One region of the Methylophaga sp. UBA3603 genome, then DNA from elsewhere that is predicted to be linked to it. Evidence: riboswitches for the same ligand, from Rfam matches in the RefSeq annotation. Region 1 holds a riboswitch; each other region holds the start of a gene.
What was found. Region 1 has a riboswitch for cyclic di-GMP ahead of B4F66_RS09785 (hypothetical protein). Riboswitches for the same ligand answer to the same signal wherever they lie in the genome.

Region 1 (8,221 bases):
TACTCAAAGTATTGATCTGAATAACAACAGTACAGTTCTTGCTGGTGGTACTGTTGCTAATTCAGGAGTTTGGGAATCATTGTTTGATGTTCAAACTGATGTTGATACACCGGTGAAAGTTGAGTGGTCATTTAACCCAACTAACAGCTTGAGTAATGCTCAATTGGCCTTTGGTCTGTTGACTGGCCCTGGTGGTGGTTATGTTGGTGCGCCAACTATTTTTAACATCACTGGTGATTTTATCTTTACTGCTATTTTGACAGCGGGATCATTCTTTGGTGTTGATATTTTTAATGCCACATCAGATGTTCTGAAATACGACCTGTCAATTTCTGCAGTACCAGTACCAGCTGCATTATGGTTATTTGCTCCAGCATTGATGGGCTTTTTCGGTTTACGTCGTAAAGCACTGAAAACAGCTGCTGCATAGTAACAAATGAGTTAACAATATTGTTGGTTCAAGGAAAGGGGGCTTCGGCTCCCTTTTCTTTGTGGGGCTCAATATCATCAAAAGACTCTAAAATTTTGCATCTGCGATTTACCTACCTGATTTGAAAAATCCACAAAAACTGTTAGTCTGTAACTGAACTTTCAGGAATATAAGAAAGTCTCAATTTTAGAAACAATTCTGTTTCTATCTTCAATATAAAGCCAAACTTGTCGTGAGGCAGGGTCGGAAAGCTACGGATCTTTAATTGACTAAAGATGGCCGGGCTGCATTGCTTATTTTTTCACTTAGAAGGAAATTGCTATGAAAAAAGCGATGCTATTATGTATAGCCTTTTTATTCTCTGCTGGTGCAAACTCAGCAACTCTTAATTTAACAGCTGAGGGCTCAAATGGGGCATCCCAACAGCAAGTCACCTTAAATAAGAACAATGTTGTTTTAGGTGGTGGTGTTGTTGAAAGCTCCAGATCAAATTGGAGTTCAATGTTTAACGTCACAGCAGATACAAATACTGCGGTTGATGTTGAATGGTCATTTAACCCAGTGAGAAATCTGGTTTCTGCTACTGTAGCAATTTTTGCATTAGATGGTAGTTTTACAGAAACGTACGATATAACGGGCGATTTTACTTTTTCGGCCATATTGTCAGCAGGTAAAACTTACGGTTTGGATATTTTAGATGCTACATCACATGCATTAAAATATGATGTGTCAGTTACCTCATTATCAGAAGTGCCTGTACCAGCCGCATTATTTTTATTCGCTCCCGCCTTATTAGGATTGATTGGCTTGCGTCGTAGAGCCAAGATGACTGCAGGCTGAAACGGTTAGGAGAAATAAAAAGGGAGCTTGAAGCTCCCTTTTTTATATATTTTTTGTCAGAAAAGACTCTGTACAAACTGAATAAAAAACGTTATGGTTAAATTAACTTCCTTAAAAAGCTGGGAAGTTTTCACAATGGAAAGGATTTCTTCTTTCCTATCAATAGCCAAACCTGTTGTGAGGCGGGGGCGGAAAGCCACGGGTCTTACCTTGTAAGATCGCCGGGTTGCATTGCTTAACTTAATCTATAAATCAAACCCCTTAAAGGAGCGACTTATGAAAAAAGCGATGCTTTTCTTTATGACGTTATTTTTCTCAATTAGTGTAAATGCAGCAACCTTAAATTTGACCACCGCCGGATCATCAGGTGCTACGCAAGAAGTTAGCTTAAATAACAACGATGTTGTATTAGGCCACGGAACGGTAGATGAGCCAAACACCAACTGGTCATCATTTTTTGATCTATCTACAGATCAAAATACACCCGTTAAAATTGTATGGTCATTTAATCCAGAAGCAAATCTAAGTTCAGCTACCGTATCGTTATTTGAGATGGGTGGTGCTGTTATCGATCAGTTTAATCTCATCTCAGATTACTCATTTACCGCCACGCTTATGACTGGTATAAACTATGGTTTGGATATCTTTAGTGCTTCTTCTGATGAGCTGAAATATGATGTTTCAGTATCGGCTGTGCCTATTCCAGCAGCGCTTTTTCTCTTCGCACCTGCCTTATTCGGCCTATTGGGACTGCGTTTACGTGCTAAATCAAAAGCGTAAAACTGATTAATTCAATAATAATATCCAGTTAAAATAAGGGAGCAGAAATGCTCCCTTTTTTTATGCTTAAATAACGTGTTATCATCCGAAGCGAAAGTAATTTATAAACATGGAGAAGAATAATGAATAAATTGATAAATGCAGTGTTGCTATTAGCGGCACTTTCGATTGGAACAGTTGTTCATGCTTCAGAACCTTATACACTTAATGCAGGTGACATGTTAAGCATTTCAGTTTGGAATGAAGATGCCCTGCAGAAAGAAGTCGTTATTCTTCCAGATGGTACTATTTCGTTTCCCTTAGCTGGCCAAATAAACGCGAAAGATAAAACGGTAGTTGAAGTAGAAACCGAACTTAAAGAAAAACTTTCAGAATATATCTCGGATCCAGTCGTTAACGTTACCGTAAATCGGGTTTCAGGTAACACTGTACATATTCTAGGTAAAGTCCAGACTCCCGGCTCCTTTGGAATGAGTCAACCGCTTGATGCAATGCAAGCTTTGAGTTTGGCTGGTGGACTTACGACTTATGCGAAAGAAAACGACATTATCATTTTGCGTAGAGATGGAATGAAACAGCAAATCATTCCGGTCTATTACGCAAATATTAAACAAGGCAAATCACTTGAATCTAACGTGCTGCTTGAAAGCGGTGATGTCATTATTATTCCTTAATGAGGAATAATAATTATCGACACCAAAATGGAGTCAGCATGAAAATAAAAATTATTATGTCGGTTTTGGTAGCAAGCATGTTCCAATCCAATATCGCCAGTTCAGCCGAATACATTATTGGTGCCGATTTTTCTCCAACATTCAGTTATGATGACAATGTTCAGTTACAAGAAGATAAAGAGGGCAGTTTTGTTACCAAACTTGCACCGACATTATTACTTTCTCGTTCTGTCGAAAACTCAACAGTCGCACTTAATACCGGTTACAGGGTAGAAAGATATACTAGTTTAAGTGAGCTGGATCGCCAGGATCCTTTTGCCAATTTAACGGGTAGTTATAATACAGAACGCAGTGCTTATGCTTTAACAGCAAGTTATGCTGAAAGAGCTCAACGCTCTATTGCTGATGAAGATACCGGTGATTTTGCGTCTAATGCAACGGTAACATCAAAATCATTGGCACCAAGCTATCAATATCAATTTAATGAACGTGACTTTGCTTATACCAGTTTTAATTATAACGAGCGAACTTATGATACAAGCGGTTTTAGCGATAATGAGACGAGGTCCTTAACAACAGGTTGGCGGCGCAATTTGTCAGAACGTTTGACCGGGGGGCTGGCACTAACTTATGCACAATACGAATCTCAATCAGAATTTATTGAATCAGAATATGACAGCTATAACCTAAGTGTAACCAGTACTTATCTAATGAGTGAACGTTGGTCATTTTCAGGACAAGTAGGATATCGAACATCTGACAGTGAAACGCAATCACTTTTTGGTGGGCCAAGACAAACAGACAGAAGCTCAGGATCGTTATTTGATTTTTCGGCAAATTATATTGGTGAATTAAATACTTTGACATTTTCCTTATCACGTTCACTTAATCCTTCGGGTGAGGGAGTGGTCAATGAAACTGACCGAGTATCCCTTAATTGGAACAGGGATATTGCAGAAACCCTTTCGTTGTCAGTCAATACGTCGTATCAGGAAACGCAGTCTGCTGATGACCTATCTAACACTGATAGAGAATATTTTACCCTTTCGCCAGCGCTCAACTGGCAACTCGAAAGAAACCTTGCCCTTAAGATGGGGTATCAGTATCGCCAGCAAAAAGGCAGCAGTTTTGGTGGGTTCGATACGATTGATGACAAAGTCGACAGTAATATGTTTTTCTTAACGGTAAACTATAACTGGGATGGACTGCGTTTTTCGCGATAACTTTAAGAGTACATAATGGAAGAAGAAGTCAAAAGTCTACGGGATTATCTGGATATTCTGTGGCGACGTAAATACTGGATTGCGATTCCAGCTTTAGCTCTGATGATAGGCACGGTAGTATTCACATACTCACTTCCAGAGAGTTTTAAATCCCAGGGTTTGATTTTGATCGAATCACAGGAAATTCCACAGGATTTGATTCGCACCACCGTCACTAGTTACGCAGATCAGCGTATAGAGGTTATCAAACAGCGTCTACTCACCACCAACCGGATTATGGAAGTTGTTGAAAAACATAATCTTTATTCTGAACAAAGAAAAAGCTCACCGATCACCGCACCAATTGTTGAGTTGTTTAAAAGCAATGTTAGTGTGGATATTATTCAAGCAAATGTGACGGACCCTGCCAGTGGTCGCGCCAAAAAAGCCAGTATCGCCTTTACTGTCTCGTTCATGGATCAGTCCCCACGAAAAGCTCAACAAGTTGCTAACGAGCTGGTTACAGAGTTTTTAAATGAAAATGCCAGAGCTAGAACAGACCGGGCCGAGGACACCACCCAGTTTTTGAAACTGGAAGGTGACAGAATGCAGAAAGAAATTCAGCAAACCGAAAAAGAAATTGCGGAATTTCGAGATCAATACAGTGACAGTCTTCCTGATATGCTGGATTACAATCTGAGCACGGTTCAGAACATTCAGGAAGAAATCTCTTCAATACAAAATCAGATCATGGTGTTGAGTGACCAGATGACCACCATGGGGTTACAGCTTTCGATGATTCCCAAGCAAGCTACCGGTGCGACCAGCAATGCTGCAGGTCAGCCTTCAGCACCGATGATGGCTTTACAAGAGCTACGCGCGCAATATCGTTCGATGCAAAGTAAATACTCGGCTAACCATCCTGATTTACAACGCGTAAAACGTGAAATAGATGCCCTTGAGGCAGAAGTTGGTGTCGATGCGTCCCCTCGTGAAGAAGTTGAAATGCAATTGACTTCTGCCAGAAGTAATTTGCAAACACTTAAGCAACGTTATGCGACAGAGCATCCGGATGTAAAATCTGCTGAAGCAGAAATAACCCGTTTGGAACAACGTCTAGCGGATCTGCCTGAAGAGAATACTGATTTTGAAACACAAACCACTACTAGTTCTACAAATCCAGTATATATAGAAGTCAGCGCCAAAATTGATGCAACTGAACGTGAGATCGGTCGTTTGAGAGAGAGGCAGGCAGACTTGCGTGAAAAACTGGCTGAGTATGAAAACCGTGTTTACCAGACCAATCAGGTGCAACGTGCTTATCAGGATCTGACCCGTGATCGTGAGAATAAATTAGCTAAATATCAAGAGTTAAGAGCCAAACAATTAGAAGCAGAACTGGCACAAACACTCGAAACAGAGAACAAGGGCGAAAACTTTACTCTGATCGAACCGCCTCAAGTTTCCAATACCGCCGAAAAGCCAAATCGCAAGAAACTTATTGTTATGGGATTTGCAGGATCAATTGGTGCTGGAGTTGGTCTTGGGCTTCTGGTCGAAATGTTATTTGGCGGAGTGCGTGGCTATACCCAAATTTCCAGAATTGTCGGAAAGCCACCTATTGTTGTTATCCCTCTTATTCAGACCGACCACGAAAAACGCCGTAAGAGACGAATCATTTATAGCTTGATCGTTTTAGGAATTATCCTTGGCCTAGGTGCTGTCATATTGTTTCATTTCTTTGTAATGAACCTTGAAGTGTTATGGTTCAAAGTACTGAATAAACTGAGCTTGCTGTAACAACAGTATCAACAATTAATACGGTAGTTTAATTATGGATAGAATTCAGAAAGCGCTTGAAAAAGCTAAACAGCGGCATGCTCAGAAACCGGAACCCATCAGAGTAGAACCAACTAAAGCTGAGAATAGTGTTTCACAAGCCGAAGATCCACTGGCAGCTCCTATTGAGTCGATATCGTATTCCCAGACCAAAGTGGTGAATGTTCCAAATCATCAGCTTGAACGCAAACGAATCATTGCCGGTTTCTACAATAATCCGCAATCAGCCGTGTTCAGAATGTTACGGACCCAGGTACTGAAAAAAATGCGCAGTAATCGCTGGCAAACGCTGGCAGTGACCTCTCCAACTGCCGGTGAAGGTAAATCAGTTGTGGCTGCTAACCTTGCTATGGCAATTGCAATGGAGCTCAATCAAACCGTTTTGCTGGTAGATATGGACTTGCGTAATCCGAGTATCAGTAATTATTTTGGTCTCAATGCTCAGGTGGGTCTCAAAGATTATCTTTCAGGTGACTTAAAACTCTCAGAGGTTTTAATCAACCCAGGTATCAAACGATTGGTTATATTACCGGGAGTCGGCAGAGCAGAAGATTCTGCTGAACTGCTTTCCAGCCCCAAAATGGCCAGTCTGGTGGCTGATATTAAATCTCAGTATGATTCCCGTGTCATTATTTTCGATGTTCCACCTGTGTTGCAGACTGATGATGTGTCGCTTGCAGCAAGCTATTTTGACAGTACTTTGCTTGTACTCGAAGATGGTAAAAATACTGAATCGAATATTACTAAATCTTTGCAGATGCTTGAAGGCTCACCCTTGCTTGGTACAGTGGTAAATAAATCTGCCAGTCCCCCCGAACATCAAAATTATTAATCTATGTATACAGAACACTTTGGTCTTAAGCATAAGCCTTTTAACCTGGTACCCGATCCTCAGTTTCTCTATATGAGCCCCAACCATAAAAAAGCGCTCACAATGCTGGAATATGGTTTGATGAGTCATGCTGGGTTCACGGTGGTGACAGGCGAAATCGGTGCGGGTAAAACAACGCTGATACGGGCTTTGCTAGGAAAGATTGATGATGATTGTGTTATTGGCCTTATAAATAACACACATGAATCATTTGGTGAGCTGATGGTATGGGTACTGGATTCGCTTGAAATAGAGTCTAGTGCGACAGATAACGCTGGCCGCTATCGCGATTACATTAATTTTGTTGTCGAGCAACATGCTCAGGGGAGAAGGGTAGTATTAATTGTCGATGAAGCGCAAAACTTGTCGGTTCAGGCATTAGAAGAATTACGACTTTTATCCAATGTAAATATCGACTCGGATATTTTCTTGCAGCTCGTATTGACGGGGCAGCCTGAGTTAATCGAAAAACTGAACCGACCAGAACTTGTGCAATTTGCACAACGCATTGGGGTAGAGTTCCATCTTAAAGCGCTTAGCTATCCGGAGACACAAAATTACATTGAATACCGTTTGGAAGTAGCGGGAGCTAAACATAAAATTTTCAGCAATGAAGCCTGCGCCGTAATTTATTGTTATAGCGAGGGGATCCCCAGACGTATTAATAACCTGTGCGATTTTGCTTTGGTTTATGCCTTTGCTGATGATAAAAAAGAAATTGATGTCGCCCTTATACAAGATATGATGCGGGACAAAAAATCTTCTCGTATTGTGGAGACCAAGGCTTCAGAGAACCCGGATGTAAAACGAGTTAAAAGCTGGTTGCTGGAGCAGCATAATATTCAGATAGTCTGATCTTTTATCGGGAATTTTTCACTTGTAACCGAAATTATTTCTTTTTGTGATAAGTATCACGATTAAGCTCTTACTAAATTATTAATATTCAACCATCTCCATAATAAAGGAGATGAAGCCATCGAAATATCAAAATCCTTTAAAAATCCTCTGCCCCCCAGAGGCTTTTTGGCCCGACTGAAAGGTCGGGTTTTTTTTGGAGCTTATTACTGGGTAAATTGGTCTATTGATAGGTACTGAAAGCAAGAATTTTTGCTTACAATCTCACAAGTTCTTGTTCAAAAATCAACCAATTGTGAATGTGTGAATTTGGTCACCTTTATTTGTGTAGTATGTACATATCATTCAACGCGTATCATCTTTAATTCATAGGGGGGACGATGATCATGAAACTTATTTCAATTCTATTTTCAGGTTTACTTTTAGCGATTTCTGCTTCTGCAGCATCCGCACAAAATTACTATGTTTGTGATAACGGCGACGACAATAACAACGGCCGTTCCGAAACCTCGCCATTCCGCTCATACGAAAAAGCAATGGATACATTTGATAAAATGTCTGCAGGAGATAATATCCTTTTCTGCCGGGGGGGTAAATTTGAAATCACCGAAAGAAAGTGGATAGCCAATTCCCGATGCAATGCAGAAAAACCATGCGCTATCCAAAGTTATGGTGATGAATCTTTAGACAAGCCAATGCTGATAAGCAACGGGGAAACTGCAATTAATTT
Region 2 (8,221 bases), on a different contig from region 1:
CGACGATATTTATCTAAATTATCATTCATCGAATTTCTTCCATCATTGCGATATCCGTTTCAACCTGTCTCAAACGTGAGCTGATTTTAGCGAGTTCAAATTCATCACCTCGGGCATAGTCTGCTGCAATTCTGAGCTGATCTGCAGCCTGCATCAACTGACCAGAACTATGATAATGCTCAGCCAGCCAGACATGAGATTTACTTTTCTGTCCCATATCACCATAAGCTTTGGCCAATAATCTGTATAAATCCGCAGAAGATTCACCGACATCTAATTGACGTTGCAAAATAGTAATCGCTTTACGTGGTTCATTGGCTCTCAACAAGGCTTGAACTTGCTTGATAGAAAGCGCCCAATCATCCGGATAAACCCGCTGAAAATCATTATAAATTGCCAGTGCTGCATCCATTCTTCCCAACGCAATTTCGATATCCGCCAGCACCAGATGATAGCTTAACTGATTATCATCCAAATCGATTAAGTCATTAATTTCATCACGAGCCTGGGTATAGTTGCTATTTTTCAATAATGCCAGGGCATAACCATATCGAGTGACAGACTGATCTTCTGTTGTATTTTCTTTCAGCTTATCTTCATAGGTTTTGATCAATTCACGCAGATTTGCAGATGTCATGACACGCACTTTTTCACGCATCAGATAAAACTTTTTGGTATCTCTTATCTGGGGCCGTGGTTCAAGATTGGCAGCACGTCCACGGGCATCTGCAATACGGGACACGGTGATTGGGTGAGTTCTGAGAAATTCCGGAATCTGGTCGCCACCGTAGAAGCGACCTGCAATCTGCAACCGCTCAAAAAAACGTGGCATCGCATTTGGGTCAAAGCCTGCATTTACCAGAGTTTGCATGCCCAAATTATCGGCTTCAGCTTCATGTGCCCGACTGTAATCCAGTTGCATTTGCACATTCCCAGCCTGTACCGCCATGATAGCAGCCGAACCTGCACTCGGGTCAGCCACCCCCAATAAAGCCGCAGCAATCATCGCAGCGGTCATCGGAATACTCATGCGTTTAGAACGTTCGAAATTACGCAGAATATGCCGTTGGGTAACGTGCGCTATCTCATGCGCCATGACCGATGCCAGCTCACTTTCTGCTTCGCTCGTCAGCATCAGTCCGGTATGAATGCCAATAAAACCGCCTGGCGCGGCAAAAGCGTTAACAGAATTGTCAGGTACCACAAAAAAAGTGAAAGAACGACCGGGATCATCACTATTGGTCACCAGACGATGTCCAAGTGAGTTGATATAACTATTCACTTCCGGGTCATCAACCAGGGTCACTGATTGCTGCAGGCTCCAGTAAAAAGACTGGCCGACCTGATACTCTTCCACAGGCGAAACCAGAGCACCCGCACTGTCCCCCATTTCTGGCAACGCAATATCCAGGTTTGCCTGGGCAATGCCTTGATTGCTCATCAAAAATATAACTGTAGCGATAAGATATTTCATAACGCCTATAGACCTTGGCTCATTAAGACCGGTTCCACAAAGACAAAAACGCCGCTTGCGTTTATCATGTGAACGGATATTTTAAAGGAAATCAGTATGTCAGATTTTGATACAGAAATTGATACATCAGGTTTAAACTGTCCACTTCCAGTGCTTAAAGCGCGTAAGATGCTCAATGAAATGTCAGCCTCTCAGCGACTGCGACTCATATGTACCGATACTGGCGCGCTAAAAGATATTCCGGCCTTCTGCAAAATGACTGGTAATCCGCTACTCAGTAGTGAAGAAGTCGACGGAAAATTGTATTTCATCATCGAAAAAGGGGTATGACTGCATGGCCAAAAAACTCGCCATAATTGCAAGTAAAGGTACTTTAGATGGTGCATATCCACCATTTCTACTGGCCTCCACAGCAGCGGCGCTAGGGTTTGAAGCCAAAATATTTTTTACCTTTTACGGTTTGCAATTGCTTAAGAAAGATATGTCTCTTAAAGTCTCTCCTTTAGGCAACCCTGCTATGCCCATGCCTGTTCCGGTCCCCAGTATCGTGCAAATTATTCCAGGGCTTGAAGCCTTTGCTACCTGGATGATGCAACGCAAATTGAAAAAGAAAGGTGTTGCCAGTGTTGCTGAATTACGTGAGATTTGTCTGGAGTCAGATGTTGAATTAATTGCCTGCCAAATGACTGTCGATTTGTTTGATTTTAAAAATTCAGATTTTATCGATGGAATCAGTCATGGAGGCGCTGCCACCTTTCTGGAATTTGCCAGCGAAGCCGATATAACTTTATACATCTGAATAACCGTATTCGGTTTGGAATAGGAACAGCTTTATGCAATTTGTCTGGAAGACTTTTTTAAAAGGTTTGGCGACAGCGTTACCCGTCACCCTGACGCTTTATCTTATTTATTGGTTGGCTGTTACAGCAGAGCGTGCATTACGTCCGATAATGATTGCCATTTTACCCTATGATTTTTATTGGCCAGGGCTTGGGTTATTAGCGGCTATAGGGTTAATTTTTGTGATTGGAATTGCCGTTAATGCCTGGCTGGTCAAACGACTGTTTGATATGGGTGAATCCATCCTGGATCGCATTCCGCTGGTGAAATCGATTCATGGTGCATTACGAGATTTCACGCGTTTTTTCTCTCGCGAGAAACAGCAGGAAAGTCTCAGCAATGCTGTTGCTGTCACCATCGGTGGGGTTCAGCTGATTGGCTTTCTGGTGAAGGATAACGTTAGCCATGTTTTAGGCATGGAGGATCAGGAAAATAATCTGGTCGCCATATACCTGCCAATGAGCTATCAAGTTGGTGGCTATACAATTTGCGTTTCACGAGATCAGGTTCGGTCTTTGGAAATGTCGAATGAAGACACGATGCGCTGGATCCTGACCGCAGGACTTTCAGATAGTGAAACAGAAAGCCATCAACCAAAAATCATTGTTGAAAAATAATTTTTCACAAGGCAACTGGTAAAGAATTGTCATTACTTTCTTAGTTGCGCCGTATCCATTACCCAGTGGGATATTTATTCCTTTCCCAACCTCAACTTTCTGAATCTGATAAACCTAATACAAATCGATAAATTTGTTACAGAAAAAATGAAGGTTCTAAAAGTTGATGGGGAGTATGCGAATGACTATCCCGCTATTATTCATTTCCAGTCAAAAATAATCTATTGATTATTATTGGTGTCCCTGACAGGAGTCGAACCTGTGGCCTTCCCCTTAGGAGGGGGACGCTCTATCCATCTGAGCTACAGGGACATCGGCCGCAATTATATCAGTCAAGCTGATCGGCTTCACTTCGAAACAAACCAATTGGCGGTTGAACGGAAGTTATACAAATAAAAAAGCCGTGATGAAATTAATCATCACGGCTTTCTGAAAGAAATAAAGTTAAGCGACTTTATTTTTTGCTCTTCGACGTAATCCCATGAGTCCAAGCAATGCAGGCGCAAACATGAAAGCGGCGGCAGGGATTGGAACTTCAGAGACTCCGACAACACTATTGTAAGACATGTCCATGTAACGTACTCCAGCTGGGTCGTTATTGTCTCTAAAAGTAATTCCTGCAAAAGCACCCAAGCCGGAGATAGAGTATTTGTTGTACCCTTCCAGCATGCTGATTAGTACTGTGTTGATTAAACTACCACTATTTGAAAATAAATCTGCAGCAACATTGGATCCTGCAACAGAGCTTCCCATCACCCATGAAAAACTGTCGGCATTAAAATCAAACAAAATCGACAATGGGCCCTGAAAACTTGAGGGTGTAAGAAGTGAATTGCCAGAATCACAACCTGTGCAACCTGGATCAAAAGAGACAACTCTTATTGTTCCACTTGGTGTTAGTGATAATGGCCCTGTAGGGGAACCTGAAATTGCTGAGCCAGATGCAGTCTGACCTGTGAAAGTTTGTGAGAAACTTGCCCCATCAGCATCAATAAGGGTGGAAGTGGTAGCCCCACTCAAATCAATGTCGACTGTAGCGGCAAAAGCAGATAAAGAAAATAATGAGAAGATTATCGTAGCTATCATCTTATTCATCGGTGAACTCCTTAAAGTATGCAACCCAGCCCTGATACCTTTACTTAAAAGCACAGCTGTAATTTTCCGTCCAAGGCTCACGCCAAGTTTGGCATAATAAATAGCGTGATTAGATCACTCTTTCGAACTTACACTAAATTTTATTAAAAAGTATTGTACTTTAGTACTAATTAATAAATCTTTGATGTTAATTATTAGAGCTAATAATGTAATCCCAGCCCTATCCTTCTCATTTTGGACAGATAAATGTTCAACGCTCTATCCATCTGAGCTACAGGGACATCGGCCACAATTATAGCAGGGCTATTTTAGACCGACGAATTCTGAAGCATTCTGTCGGGGATTGAGCGGCTAATAAATTAAAAAAGCCCCTCATCAGGGGCTTTTTTATTTCATTTAAAACTCTAAACAAATTTTACCAAAATGCTGATTCGTTTCTTGGTACTCAAATGCTTTGACAATGTCCTTTAAAGCAAAAGTACGATCAATAATTGGTTTTAGCTGATTAACCTCGATAGCTTTAATCATCTCCTGCTGATGGACTCTACTACCAACAAGGACGCCCTGAAGCCTAACCTGTTTCACAAAAGTCTTCACAATATTTATATCGCAAGTCTGTCCAGAAAGAATACCGATTAACGAAATTTGGCCAGCGATACGTACAGCGTTTAGAGACTGCTCCAATGTTTCAGCACCACCAATTTCAACGACGTGGTCAACACCTTTTCCATCATTAAGTTCTCTGGCTAAAAAGCCCCATTTAGGTTCTTTTTTATAATTGATCACATGATCTGCTCCCAGCTCCTTCAACCTAGTGAGTTTTTGATCACTGGATGAAGTGGCAATCACTTTGGCGCCTGCCATTTTGGCAAACTGTAAAGCGAAAATGGATACACCACCAGTCCCTTGAAGAAGAACGGTATCACCTGATTTGAGCTGATTAAAATCGAACAAAGCCCGCCATGCTGTCAAGGCTGCTGTAGTCAACGTCGCAGATTCTGTATGAGACCAACCTGAGGGTGACTTGGTGAAAGCTTCAGCCTTTGCCGTGACATATTCTCTTGCGTAACCATCTACTCCATCGCCAGGAACAGTTGAGAAACCATCAACGACTGGTTCACCGCTTAACCAAGAAGGGAAAAACGTACTCACAACGCTATCACCGACCTTAAATTCGGTCACGTTTGGCCCCACCTCTATTACTTCACCGGCACCATCAGCCATAGGTATTCTTTTCTCTGATGCAGGCCAGAGCCCCTTGACGACCGCATAATCGTGATAATTAAGCGAGTTAGCATGAAGTCTGACCAGAATTTCGCTGTCACCTGGCGAGATTGTTTCTGTTTCTTCTACGCTAACTTTATCAAAGCCACCACCCGCTTCGACGAAAATTGATTTACCTTTCATGTCTGCTCTCTAGTTTGTCTAAACATACAAACTAACATTCAGGTTACAATAGTCAACCAGTTAACTTTTTGTAACCTACAAATAACTATGAGAGAAAACGACCAGACTTGTTATAAACCTTGCCCAGTTGAGAGGGGAATGAGAATTATCGGTAATAAATGGACAGGCTCCATTTTGTGGCACCTGAAAGATCAGCCCATGCGTTTTAATGAAATTGCGAGACAACTTGCCGGGGCCAGTAAAAAAGTCCTGGCAGAGAGGTTGAAGGCAATGGAAGAAAATAAACTGATCACCAGAGATGTGATCTCAAGCAAACCTGTCGCGGTCCAATACAAAATTGCGGCTAGAGGATTGAATGCCCTGACTATACTTGAAGAACTAAAAAACTGGACCCTTGAAAATGATCTTTAGCTAATCGGCTTGAGTACACTCTAATTCATCTGAGCTAAAGGGTCATTGTCGGCAATTATAATCGTCAGGGTTTCAACTATTAGTATTAGGGATTTAGGTATAGCTTTTGAGATTTCCTAATCTGAATTGAAACGTCATTTGCACTAGCGTTAGAGTGTTTGATCACCTGCCTAACGGGTCGGACAAGCATTTGAGCTGAGAACGAATAAACTTTGCGCTGACGCTAACACTATTCTTCGGTATAGAAACATTACTCACTTAAAAAAGAAGCCAGCTCGTCAACATGCGACTGAGTTTCGTTAATCAGTTGACCAATTTGAACCGCTGCTTCATTCGATTTTTTCGAAAGGTTGCGAACTTCATCGGCCACTACCGCAAATCCTCGTCCAGCTTCACCAGCTCTTGCTGCCTCAATGGCTGCATTAAGCGCTAACAGATTAGTTTGATCGGCTACTGCATTTATTGTCTTTACTGTGGCTTGAATTTTACTTAACACATTCGACATAGAAAGATGAGTTTCAGCCACCAGCTTATTTCGAGAAGAGACATTGCTACCAAACACAATGTACTTAGAAATATTGCCGTTTAAATCTGTTATTGCTGAGATTATGCACTCTAAAATTACTTCACCACCTTGATGAGCCAGTTTAATCATCACCGCGGTGGGTTCACCTTTTTCGATCAATTGTTTGCGAGGCTCATCTAAATGATCTTTCAAATTTCCCAGTAAAGACTGCATTTGCACTTCGTCGACAATGTTTAATTGTTCATAAGTAAACTGATTAGCTGAAATGAACTGCCCACTTTGATTAAACTCCATCACCGCCGAATGACTGCTAATAGCATCTTTTTGGTTGATTTGCTCTAAGACCAGACGTTTAATTTCACGTACATCAGAACTCACGCCAACAAACCCAGTATGTTCCCCCTTTTCATTGAAAATTGGGTTCACTGACAACACTATCCAATAGGGCACACCCTCTTTGGTAAAGTTTAAAATCTCTTCATAAAACGGCTCTCGTGCTTTAAGTTTTTGAGAAATCCGCTTAATTGTGTCTGTATCAGTTTGTTCACGCTGTAATAAAACTCCAGGCTTTTTACCTTTTACTTCTGCAAGTGTTAATCCTGAAAGCTTTTCAAAACCGGGATTAACATATTCGACAAACCCATTTTTATCAGTGATCAATACACTTGTACTTGTGTTACTTACTACTTTGGATAACATTTCGAACTGCTTGTAGTCTGCAAGTTGCGTTTGTTTAGATAATAAGAAAGCTGATAACGGGCCGCTATCAGAATCAAGAGTGGAGTGGGTTACTTGATAATAAAAATCATCATTCTCAGATAAGCGAAGTTTTCGATCTGTAATCTTGATGGCGTTTTGCAAAGCCTTCAACAATTGCGGACTATCGAAAACAGAATACATCTCATCAGCATCAACCGAATCTATATTGGATGTGACTAAATTATTGTGATTATCAAAAACAGCATAAATATTTTCACTAAAAGCTAATAGTTGTTGCCAAGCTTGTTCACCTAAGAGTTTCTCAGGTAAAGGTTCAAAAAGATAAAGTGAGCAAGACTCGAGACCTTTAATTGTCAACGAGAAAATATGCTGGCGTAGATGAAAATCATCAAAAGCAATGGTTTTATTAGCTTTATCATAATGATCAATCAAGGACTTTAAGACACCATTGCGGTCTAAACCGTTAAGTTTACGGCCTATTTCGCTAAATGCCGGATTGGAAGCGATAAGATTACGATCACTATCAACCACAACAGCTGCTGTTTGATGTGTGATAACTAATTGTTCTGCCAACTCTTTTCGATTTACTTTCGAACTAAACCACATAATGGCTCCTACTTAAAGATTAATCGTATCCTATTAACGTTGGTTACACGCAATTAGATCACACAACCAAGTGACAGACACATACATGTATTCAAAAGTTTGTATTTCATTGCGTTCGTTTTCTGAGTTTTTGTTAGCGCAGGAAATTAAGTGTGTTGTTGAACTATGATCAGTCATTCAAGCAGCCTAGCTGGACTTTACGCTAAGCACCTAATAACTTTATAGTTTTACGATGCATAACGGCACCATAGACATGACGCGGAATATTTTTTGGAGGAGGTGGGACGCTCTATCCATCTGAGCTATAGGGAAATTGGCAGCAATTATAACAGGGGCACATCCAGTATAAACCTTAGATTTGGCTTTAACGCTTAGGTTAAAGGTTTATAGCAATATTTCGGTGTCAGCAATATGATAGGTGAATATCCAATAAACTCGAAGCCCGACCACGCCTAAATGCAAGTTCGAACCTAACATATCTACCCTACGCGCAAAGCGTATTCCCGTCAGATTAGGCCTTTGCCT
Region 3 (8,221 bases), on a different contig from region 1:
CGGAAAACGCCTCGGCCTTGCTCTTTGGCCAGATATAACGCTGTATCAGCATATTTCACTAATGTTTCAGCATTGACTGCATCTCGGGGGCACAAACTGATCCCAATGCTGGCATTAACATGTAATTGATGACCTACTACCATAAAGGGTGGAGATAAAATGTCGAGTAGCTTTTGGGCGACATGTGCCGCATCGTCAGGTGTATTAATACTGGGGAGCAAAATCAGAAATTCATCACCTCCCACCCGGCCGATGGTATCTTCTTCACGTAATACCCCAAGCAGGCGTGAACCAACCTGCTGTAACAGCAAGTCACCTGCCTGATGACCAAGTGAATCATTGATGGTTTTGAAGCGATCCAAATCCAGAAACAAAACGGCCAATACATCGGCATGACGTGTAGCATGGGTAATCGCATGCCCGAGACGATCCATCGTCAATAAACGGTTTGGTAAAGCGGTTAATGAATCGTGATAGGCAAGATATTCAATATGTGCTTCCTGCTCTTTCCGTTCCGTTATATCCTGGGCAGTGCCGGCAATTCGATACACATCGCCCGCTTCATTCAATATCGGAAAGGCTCTTTGGTGAATATGACGAATGGTGCTATCCGGGCGGATAATGCGAAATTCAATATCGTATTCGCCAGTTATCTTGCCTTGAACAACAGCCTGACTGACATTATTTATATCTTCAGGATGAATCGTTTCCAACCAGGACGACGGCTTATCATAAAGACTTTCACAGCTGCGTCCCCAGATGCTTTGATAGGCTGGACTGATATAAAGCAGATGCCCCATAGCAAGATCGGTCAGCCATACAACTTCTTCAATATTATCGGCAAGTTGCCGGAAACGTTCTTCCTGCTCCCGCAAAGCAATTTCAACCGCTTTTCTTTCAGTGATGTCATGCGTTAGTGCCAGATTGTAGCCAATTCCGCCATACTCAAAATAGTTGGCATTCACCTCGACTGGAATGATCCTGCCGTTTTTTGTTTTATGGCGAGTTTCCAAACGAACGGAACGTTCTTGTTTAAGTTCTTGCCAATGTTCGTTCCAAACCTCCTGAGAGGTATCTGGGTCAACTTCAGGAACGGACATAGCCATTAATTCGTCACGGCTGTATCCCATGGTGTGACAGGTTTCATCGTTGACATATCTGATGCGCCCTTTTCCATCCAGCAGATAAATGCATTCTTTTACCTGATTGATAGCAAAATTTAACAGGGCGATACTTTGATCTGATTTTTTACGCTCTTCGATATCTTCTATCTGCGAAACTAAATACAGCGGCTGGTTGTTTCTTCCTCTGACAATGCTGGTTGTGAGTCTTGCCCAGAAATAGTCCCCATTTTGATGACGATAGCGCTTTTCAATCTGCATATAGGGAATTTGATCAGCAATCAGCCGATCAAGCTCCGCTTGTCCTTTATGCAAATCCTCGGGATGGGTCATTTCCTGATAGGTCATTTGCAGTAGTTCAGTTTCGGAATAGCCGAACATTTCATAAATGGAATGATTGGCTCTTAACCACTGCCCACTCAAGGACAACACCCCCATTCCAATCGCAGCAAATTCAAACGCCTGCCGAAAGCGTTCATCACTCTCACGTTGTTCACGATATATCAGCAAGCTGGTCAAGCCATCAGATAAACGATGACCGATTTCACTGAATAAACGTTTTTCGTCGTTAGTCCACTCTCGCTCATACGAACATTGATGCAAACCAAACACCCAGGGTTTACCGGTTTTTGGATAGATGGCCGTACCGATGATTGAGCGAATATGATGCTCTCTCAGAAATTCGGGTGCATCAGGACTTTCTATAGTGGTAATCAGCGTTACTGGTTCACTGTTGGCCAGATAGGCTTCCAGACCTCGGGCTGCCTCTTCGGTCATCGGGAAATCTGTTCCAGCAGACAGACCACCAGGGTAGTCAGGAGTGGTCTGCTCCATGGGGATATGCCAAGTGGCACTTGCTGGATCACAAGGATATAAAAGCCATGCTCTGTCACATGCAAAACACGACAATATCGCTGCCAGAACATCACTCATCATCTGCTCAAGATCATTGGTGCCCTGAATAGCCCGGTTGACCTGATCCAGACATTCAAGAAACCACAAATGAGACTGATTTTCCTGCTCTGTACGTTTCAGGTCGGTGATATTTTGAAAATAGCCATGCCATACCATTCCGTTTTCTGAATCCGCTTCAGGCATGGCTTTGCAATCCACTAAAACCTTACCTTTCTGAGGGTGTAACACATGCCAACCCAGATTCAGAGGTTGCATCGTTTGAGCTGACTCAGCCATTTTCTGCAGAATAATGCCACGATCATCTGAATCAATGCTCATCCATGCAGACGAGGAATCTTCAATAATTTGTGCTGCGGTAAAACCAAAAATATCAACGATGGAAGCTGTACTGTCGAGAATTGCTATCTGCCGCTCAGACTGCAGACAAAACTTCACTATGGCAACCGGTGAGGTATCGGCTACATAGCTGTTCACGAGAGGCTTTTTGGCTTTGTTTTGGCTGAGGTGGTCATTAGATAGATGGTCAATACCCCGTCTGTTTTTACTTAGCGATTAAGTTGAAATAATTTCAAGGACTTACTGATTCATAACAGGCAATTAAAAATATTTAAACAGAACTGTTAATTGATTTTAACGATCTTAAAATGCCGGGGCATCTTAGGCATATTACCTTTTCATTACAAGGGATAATTCTCACTAAAACCAGGGACTTTTACCTTGGTCGTAATATATTGACTCCAAGGAAAGAAAATAATTTGTCCCGTAGAAATTTAATGCGATTATAGAGATTTATTCTCCAAAAACCTGTGCTCTCCATCTCATCCTCAAGCATGAACTAAAAGCAAGTGGTCTTATGGTTTTTGTGAGCGTTTGATGAGTCAGGTCAGTAGAGTTGTAAAACGTTGGGCGGGAGGTGAGTTTACAAAAACACCTGGATCGTTTTTTTCTGCGAAGCAGACATTTACGATCACATTTTCATAAAGCCAGTAAATATAACCGCCTTCATCCATCCGGTAGCGCCACTGGTACTGACACTGTACCCACCCTTCTTCGAGCGAAGTAAGTAATATCGGTGGTTCATCGGCCTGTAATCGTGGTTTGAACTCCACTGTCTTGACTTTTAAACCAACACGAAAACGATCAATTAAAAAATAATCATCTGTCAGTTGATAGCGAATGCGATTTCCGGAAATATCATCCCCATGCTTATCAAGCAATATTTGCTTATTAGACAAAACAGAAGAGGAGGATTTTAGCGGATAGCGATCAGGTAATCCTGCCCTTGCTTTTTTGTGCGCATCAGAAAGCTGAGATTTATCCCACTGAAAGATAATAATTTGTACAACGAGTTTTTGCATTAATAAGTTACCGGACTAACCGTAAGTGATTTATTAAGTGTATTTGTACCAAAGTACAATTAAAAAACGTCTAAATAAGGATTATTTTGAATCTGTGTCGAACTTTATAAGACACATTTATTTTTAATTTTTGCCAAACTTAATGCGAATTAAGGACGGAAAGTTTCCGGTCTCAAAGTTGAGATTGCTGAACTACAAAAATTGAGGATATATCTATGAAAAACTTAACAAAAATTTTAGCAATATCTGCATTATGTTTTGCTCCAGTTTCCTTTGCTGCAACCATTGATAGCCTATATGATAGCTTTGAAGGTGAAGGTCAGGCGAGTTCTGTCTTAAACTATAACAGCTTCGTTAATTGGGATGTATCAAACGGTACGGTTGATTTGATCAAAAACGGTAATCAATGGGGAATCGTTTGTTCAGTTGGTAGCTTTTGCGTAGATCTGGACGGCTCAACTGGTGACGCAGGAATTTTGTCTTCTAAAAATGGTTTTTCTGCAGGAAAATACAAAGTGAGTTTTGATTTATCTGGTAATCAACGTAATGGTCCTGCTGACCAAGTTTCGGTGTTGTTTGGAGCAGGTGCACTTGTTAATCATCTTCTCTTGGATTGGGATGAAAATTGGCATACCTATAGTTTCCTGGTTGATTTGGTTGATGGGGATAAATTATCTTTTAGAAACTTCGGGGGGGATAATGTTGGAGCGATGCTGGATAACATCCGGGTTTCAGCCGTTCCAATACCAGCAGCAGTTTGGTTATTTGGTTCAGGTTTGATGGGCTTTTTAGCAATGCGTAGAAGAGCGAAAAGCCAGTAATTCTGACGCTTATTTTATCTAAAAAAGCCGTGACAGTTTCTGTCACGGCTTTTTAATTGTTAGCATAAGATGATCAATTGACCAAGCTTTGAATCGGAGCAGGAATACGTCCGCCTAGTCGCACAAAGCGGTTTTCCTGATTCCCCATATTGACAGCCATCACTGGGCCTTCACCCAACAAACCACCAAACCGGACAATATCACCTGCTTTTTTGCCAGGCGCTGGAATCAATCTTGCTGCTGTGGTTTTTTTGTTAATCACACCAATTGCCATTTCATCAGCAATAATCGCGGATAGCATTTCAGCTGAAGTATCTCCAGGTAAAGCCACCATATCCAGGCCAACTGAACAGACTGCCGTCATGGCTTCGAGTTTTTCCAGATTCAAGGTGCCGTTTGCAGCCGACTCAGCAATGGTCAAATCTTCACAAACCGGAATAAACGCACCACTTAAACCACCCACATGTGAGCTGGCAAACGCACCACCTTTTTTCACTGCATCATTGAGCATGGATAAAAATGCGGTACTGCCAGGTGATCCAAAAGCTGGCAAACCGATCGCTTCAAAAATCTCTCCGACACTGTCATTACGATTCGGTGTCGGTGCCAACGACAAGTCGACAATACCAAATGGCAGATTGAGTAATTGTGCCACTTCACGGCCCACCAACTCACCAGCACGTGTCAGTCTGGCTGCTGTTTGTTTAATGACATCCGCCGCACGGCTCAGATCCATATTTTCATCTTCAGCCAAGGCTTTTTCCAAAGCCGCTTTTACTACACCGGGACCACTGACACCAACACTGACAACCGCATCTGCTTCACCGATACCTAAATAAGCACCGGCCATAAACGGTACATCCTGAGGAATATTGGCAAAGACCACTAATTTTGCAGCAGCAAGGCCATCATCGTCTGCAGTGAGTTCTGCAGCCTGTTTGATGATTTGCCCCATCTTGAGAATCGCGTCCATGTTGATACCGGCACGCGTACTGGCCACATTGACGGATGAACAGATTCGTTGCGTTTCCGTCAGCGCCTGTGGAATGGCTTCGATCAAAGCCTGATCGCCCTTACTCATGCCCTTCTCTACCAAAGCAGTAAAACCACCAATAAAATCCACACCCAATTCATGCGCCGCTTTATCAAGCGTTACGGCGACCTCAACTAATTGTTCTGAACTGAAAGGTGCACCGACAACACCGATTGGGCTGATAGAAATCCGTTTATTGGCAACTTCAATACCGTAGCGTCTTTCAATGCGGTTACAGGAAGCCACCAATTGGCCAGCATAACGGGTGATTTTGTCGTAAATTTTACGTTTGAATGTTTCCAGATCATGACTGACGCAATCGGTCAGGTTGATGCCAACAGTGACGGTGCGAAGATCCAGGTTTTGTTCCCGCACCATCATCAAAGTTGAAATAATGTCTTTTTCGTTGAGCATGAGAGGTTCCTTAATTACTGATGTTGCTCACGGATTCGAAGATCTTGCGATGTTGCGTATCAATTTCGATATCCAGTCTCTGGCCGACTTCATGGAGTGCATCACGCAAATCCTGCATGATGGTTGAACGCGGTACATCAACTTCAAACACCATCAGATTATCCATCGGATTCTTACCGCCTTTGAAAATCGCCTGAATATTGGTGATATTCACCCCATGACGGGCGAGTTGGGTAGATACTTCAGCCACCAGACCCCGTCGATCCGGGCCGATTACGGTCAGAATATAGGGTTGCACTTCAGGCGGATTTTCCTGCCAGGGTGTTGGTTGCTCATCCCAGGGATCAACGTGAATCGACAAACGCATTTTCTGGCCTACCTGCTGGAGAGCCTTGTGTAATTCTTCACACTGAGCGTCTTCCGGCATTGAAACCATTAATAATGCGCCGAATACCGATTGAAGCAGTGTTTGGCTCAGATTTTCAATATTACCGCCGTGCTCGGTAATAACCGTGGCAACTGCTGCCATAATGCCTGGCTGGTCATTGCCAAGAACCGAAATGAGTGCCTTGTTCACGATGTCTCCTTGTATGAGATCGAATAGTTAAAAGCGGGTTTGGGCATAATTTTTTGAGGGAACCGCCTGCTCCTGTGGTCAATAGACCAAAGCAAATCCACAATGTCACATTGACGCGCCATTTTAGTTCATTAATGATGAATTTTTGTACAGATAAAGAATAGTCGGATAGCTTATCAAATTAGGGCTTGTTGATGTGCAATTTACCTATCATGAAGTTTTTGCTGTTTTATCGTTTAATAAGCCTAGTCTGCGCTTGCGTCAGCTGAATTTTCAGCTTTATTAGCACGGCTTTTCCAGCCGATTCTAACGCTTTGAGGGTGTCGCAACTCTTAGTGCTTTCTGAAACATTTGCGAAGTTTGTATCAAAATTAAAGTTTATTGTTTACTCCTAAATAAGAGTTTTTTATGGCCATTCAATTTCTACCGATTATCAAAGCTGTTGCGCCTTATGTAGCCCAAGTTGCAGCCTATGCGATACCGGCATTTACTGCCAAACCCGAAGCGGTCAAAGCAGATCCGGTTGTGGTTAAACAGATAGAAGAATTGCAAAAAGCAGCAACACAGAACGCTCAATCCATTCATGTGCTGGCTGAAAATATGCAGCAGGCGATCAGTGGCTTTGAAACGGCTGCTGAAGAAGCCAAAAGGCAGGTTAAAACCTATCGAAATCTCTTATTTTTTTCATTAGGTTTGTCAGCGATATCAGTGCTGATATGTCTTTATCTGCTTTTGAGATAGGTCACTATGCCACATTGCATTATTGAATTTTCCAGCTCACTGGATATCCCACCAGACCTATTGGTGGAGGCCGTTCATCATGGCGTATTGGAATCGGCTTTATTTGAGTCATCCCATATTAAAACCCGAGCACTGGCTTATGAGTATTTTCGACTGGCGGAGGACTGTAACGATTTTATCCATGTCACTATCCGTCTGCATCACGGCCGCACCACACAACAGAAGCAACAGTTAACCAAGCTGGTATTACAACAGTTGGAAAAACTTGCGTTAAAAAGTACTTCTATAACGCTGGAAACGGTGGATATTGAAACTGAAAGTTATGCGAAAGCTATCACCCCTTAACCATTAAATGCACACCCCTTTCAGGTTTGAATACCCTGTTTTTCCGCTAATACTTGTTGATGGCGCATTGCTGTAACGGAAGGATTCTCACCAAATAGACTGGTGTAATCATGGGTAAACTGACCGGCATGAAAAAAGCCCCATTGCTGGGCAATCATCGAGATGGTCTGCTCGTCCTCTAACCCGTTTAGCAAAATCCGTCTTACAGCATTGAGCCTTGAAATCCGCATACATTTAAGCGGGCTTATTCCCAATACATCTTCAAAACAATATTGCAGGGTACGACGACTGACATGTGCCAAATCACACAGATCCGTAATACTGAGCGGTTTATCAGGGTGGGAGTCCAGATACGCTGTAATCTTTTCTACCACGGCACGGCGTTTCACAAAGCTCGGTTTTTCATGAATCTGCTGCTCGTTTTGCTGCAGAATCTCCAGCACTGCCATAATTAAAATATCTTCCTGATGCTGTCGGATCAGATGATCTTGTTGTGGCTTCAAAACATCATTTAACAAGTAACGCAGTGAATTCAGTTTGTCGGACTGCCAGAATCTTAATGGCGAATAAAACAAACTGTTATCTAATACGATACCTTGTTTACGAGCGAAAGCATGAAGCGTGGCTTGATTAATGACAATGCCAAAAATATTGAATTGTTCTGGGGTAACTAATTCAAACTGGGTATTGCCAGGCCGAATCATCAGATGATCACTACTGACATGATGACCATTGATACGGCAGGATTTTTCATCTGCTGAAAAACCCAGCCAGATTGCATTAGGCCATACATTGCATTGTTGTCTTACGGTTTGGCTGGTGTGCTCTCGAAAGGCATGAACTGAATCAAACAGTACTTCTTCAATTTTGCCGTAAAAGCGTCCGTTACTAATCTG

Region 2: another riboswitch for cyclic di-GMP. It lies ahead of B4F66_RS13225 (hypothetical protein); the one in region 1 lies ahead of B4F66_RS09785 (hypothetical protein).
Region 3: another riboswitch for cyclic di-GMP. It lies ahead of B4F66_RS06450 (VPLPA-CTERM sorting domain-containing protein); the one in region 1 lies ahead of B4F66_RS09785 (hypothetical protein).

Annotation. Positions count from the first base shown of each region.
Region 1 is NZ_DFMC01000009.1:526,850-535,070, forward strand. Features, by position in the region: gene B4F66_RS09775 (hypothetical protein) at 1-430, shown strand, start outside; cyclic di-GMP riboswitch class I at 641-722, shown strand; gene B4F66_RS09780 (hypothetical protein) at 752-1,270, shown strand; cyclic di-GMP riboswitch class I at 1,426-1,504, shown strand; gene B4F66_RS09785 (hypothetical protein) at 1,547-2,050, shown strand; gene B4F66_RS09790 (polysaccharide biosynthesis/export family protein) at 2,173-2,724, shown strand; gene B4F66_RS09795 (porin family protein) at 2,763-3,947, shown strand; gene B4F66_RS09800 (GumC family protein) at 3,963-5,726, shown strand; gene B4F66_RS09805 (P-loop NTPase) at 5,761-6,597, shown strand; gene B4F66_RS09810 (ExeA family protein) at 6,700-7,491, shown strand; gene B4F66_RS09815 (right-handed parallel beta-helix repeat-containing protein) at 7,878-8,221, shown strand, end outside.
Region 2 is NZ_DFMC01000010.1:490,264-498,484, forward strand. Features, by position in the region: gene B4F66_RS13195 (thiosulfate oxidation carrier protein SoxY) at 1-29, opposite strand, end outside; gene B4F66_RS13200 (beta-barrel assembly-enhancing protease) at 26-1,474, opposite strand; gene B4F66_RS13205 (sulfurtransferase TusA family protein) at 1,571-1,804, shown strand; gene dsrE2 (sulfur carrier protein DsrE2) at 1,809-2,273, shown strand; gene B4F66_RS13215 (DUF502 domain-containing protein) at 2,308-2,931, shown strand; tRNA gene B4F66_RS13220 (tRNA-Arg) at 3,167-3,243, opposite strand; gene B4F66_RS13225 (hypothetical protein) at 3,376-4,026, opposite strand; cyclic di-GMP riboswitch class I at 4,043-4,129, opposite strand; gene B4F66_RS13230 (zinc-dependent alcohol dehydrogenase family protein) at 4,423-5,433, opposite strand; gene B4F66_RS13235 (winged helix-turn-helix transcriptional regulator) at 5,572-5,844, shown strand; partial or broken gene B4F66_RS13240 (PAS domain-containing protein) at 6,167-7,696, opposite strand; gene B4F66_RS13245 (fatty acid desaturase) at 8,208-8,221, opposite strand, start outside.
Region 3 is NZ_DFMC01000008.1:205,448-213,668, reverse strand. Features, by position in the region: gene B4F66_RS06460 (bifunctional diguanylate cyclase/phosphodiesterase) at 1-2,510, opposite strand, end outside; gene B4F66_RS06455 (hypothetical protein) at 2,915-3,394, opposite strand; cyclic di-GMP riboswitch class I at 3,517-3,594, shown strand; gene B4F66_RS06450 (VPLPA-CTERM sorting domain-containing protein) at 3,610-4,215, shown strand; gene B4F66_RS06445 (PFL family protein) at 4,289-5,662, opposite strand; gene B4F66_RS06440 (glycine cleavage system transcriptional repressor) at 5,673-6,239, opposite strand; gene B4F66_RS06435 (hypothetical protein) at 6,648-6,980, shown strand; gene B4F66_RS06430 (5-carboxymethyl-2-hydroxymuconate Delta-isomerase) at 6,987-7,325, shown strand; gene B4F66_RS06425 (helix-turn-helix domain-containing protein) at 7,346-8,221, opposite strand, start outside.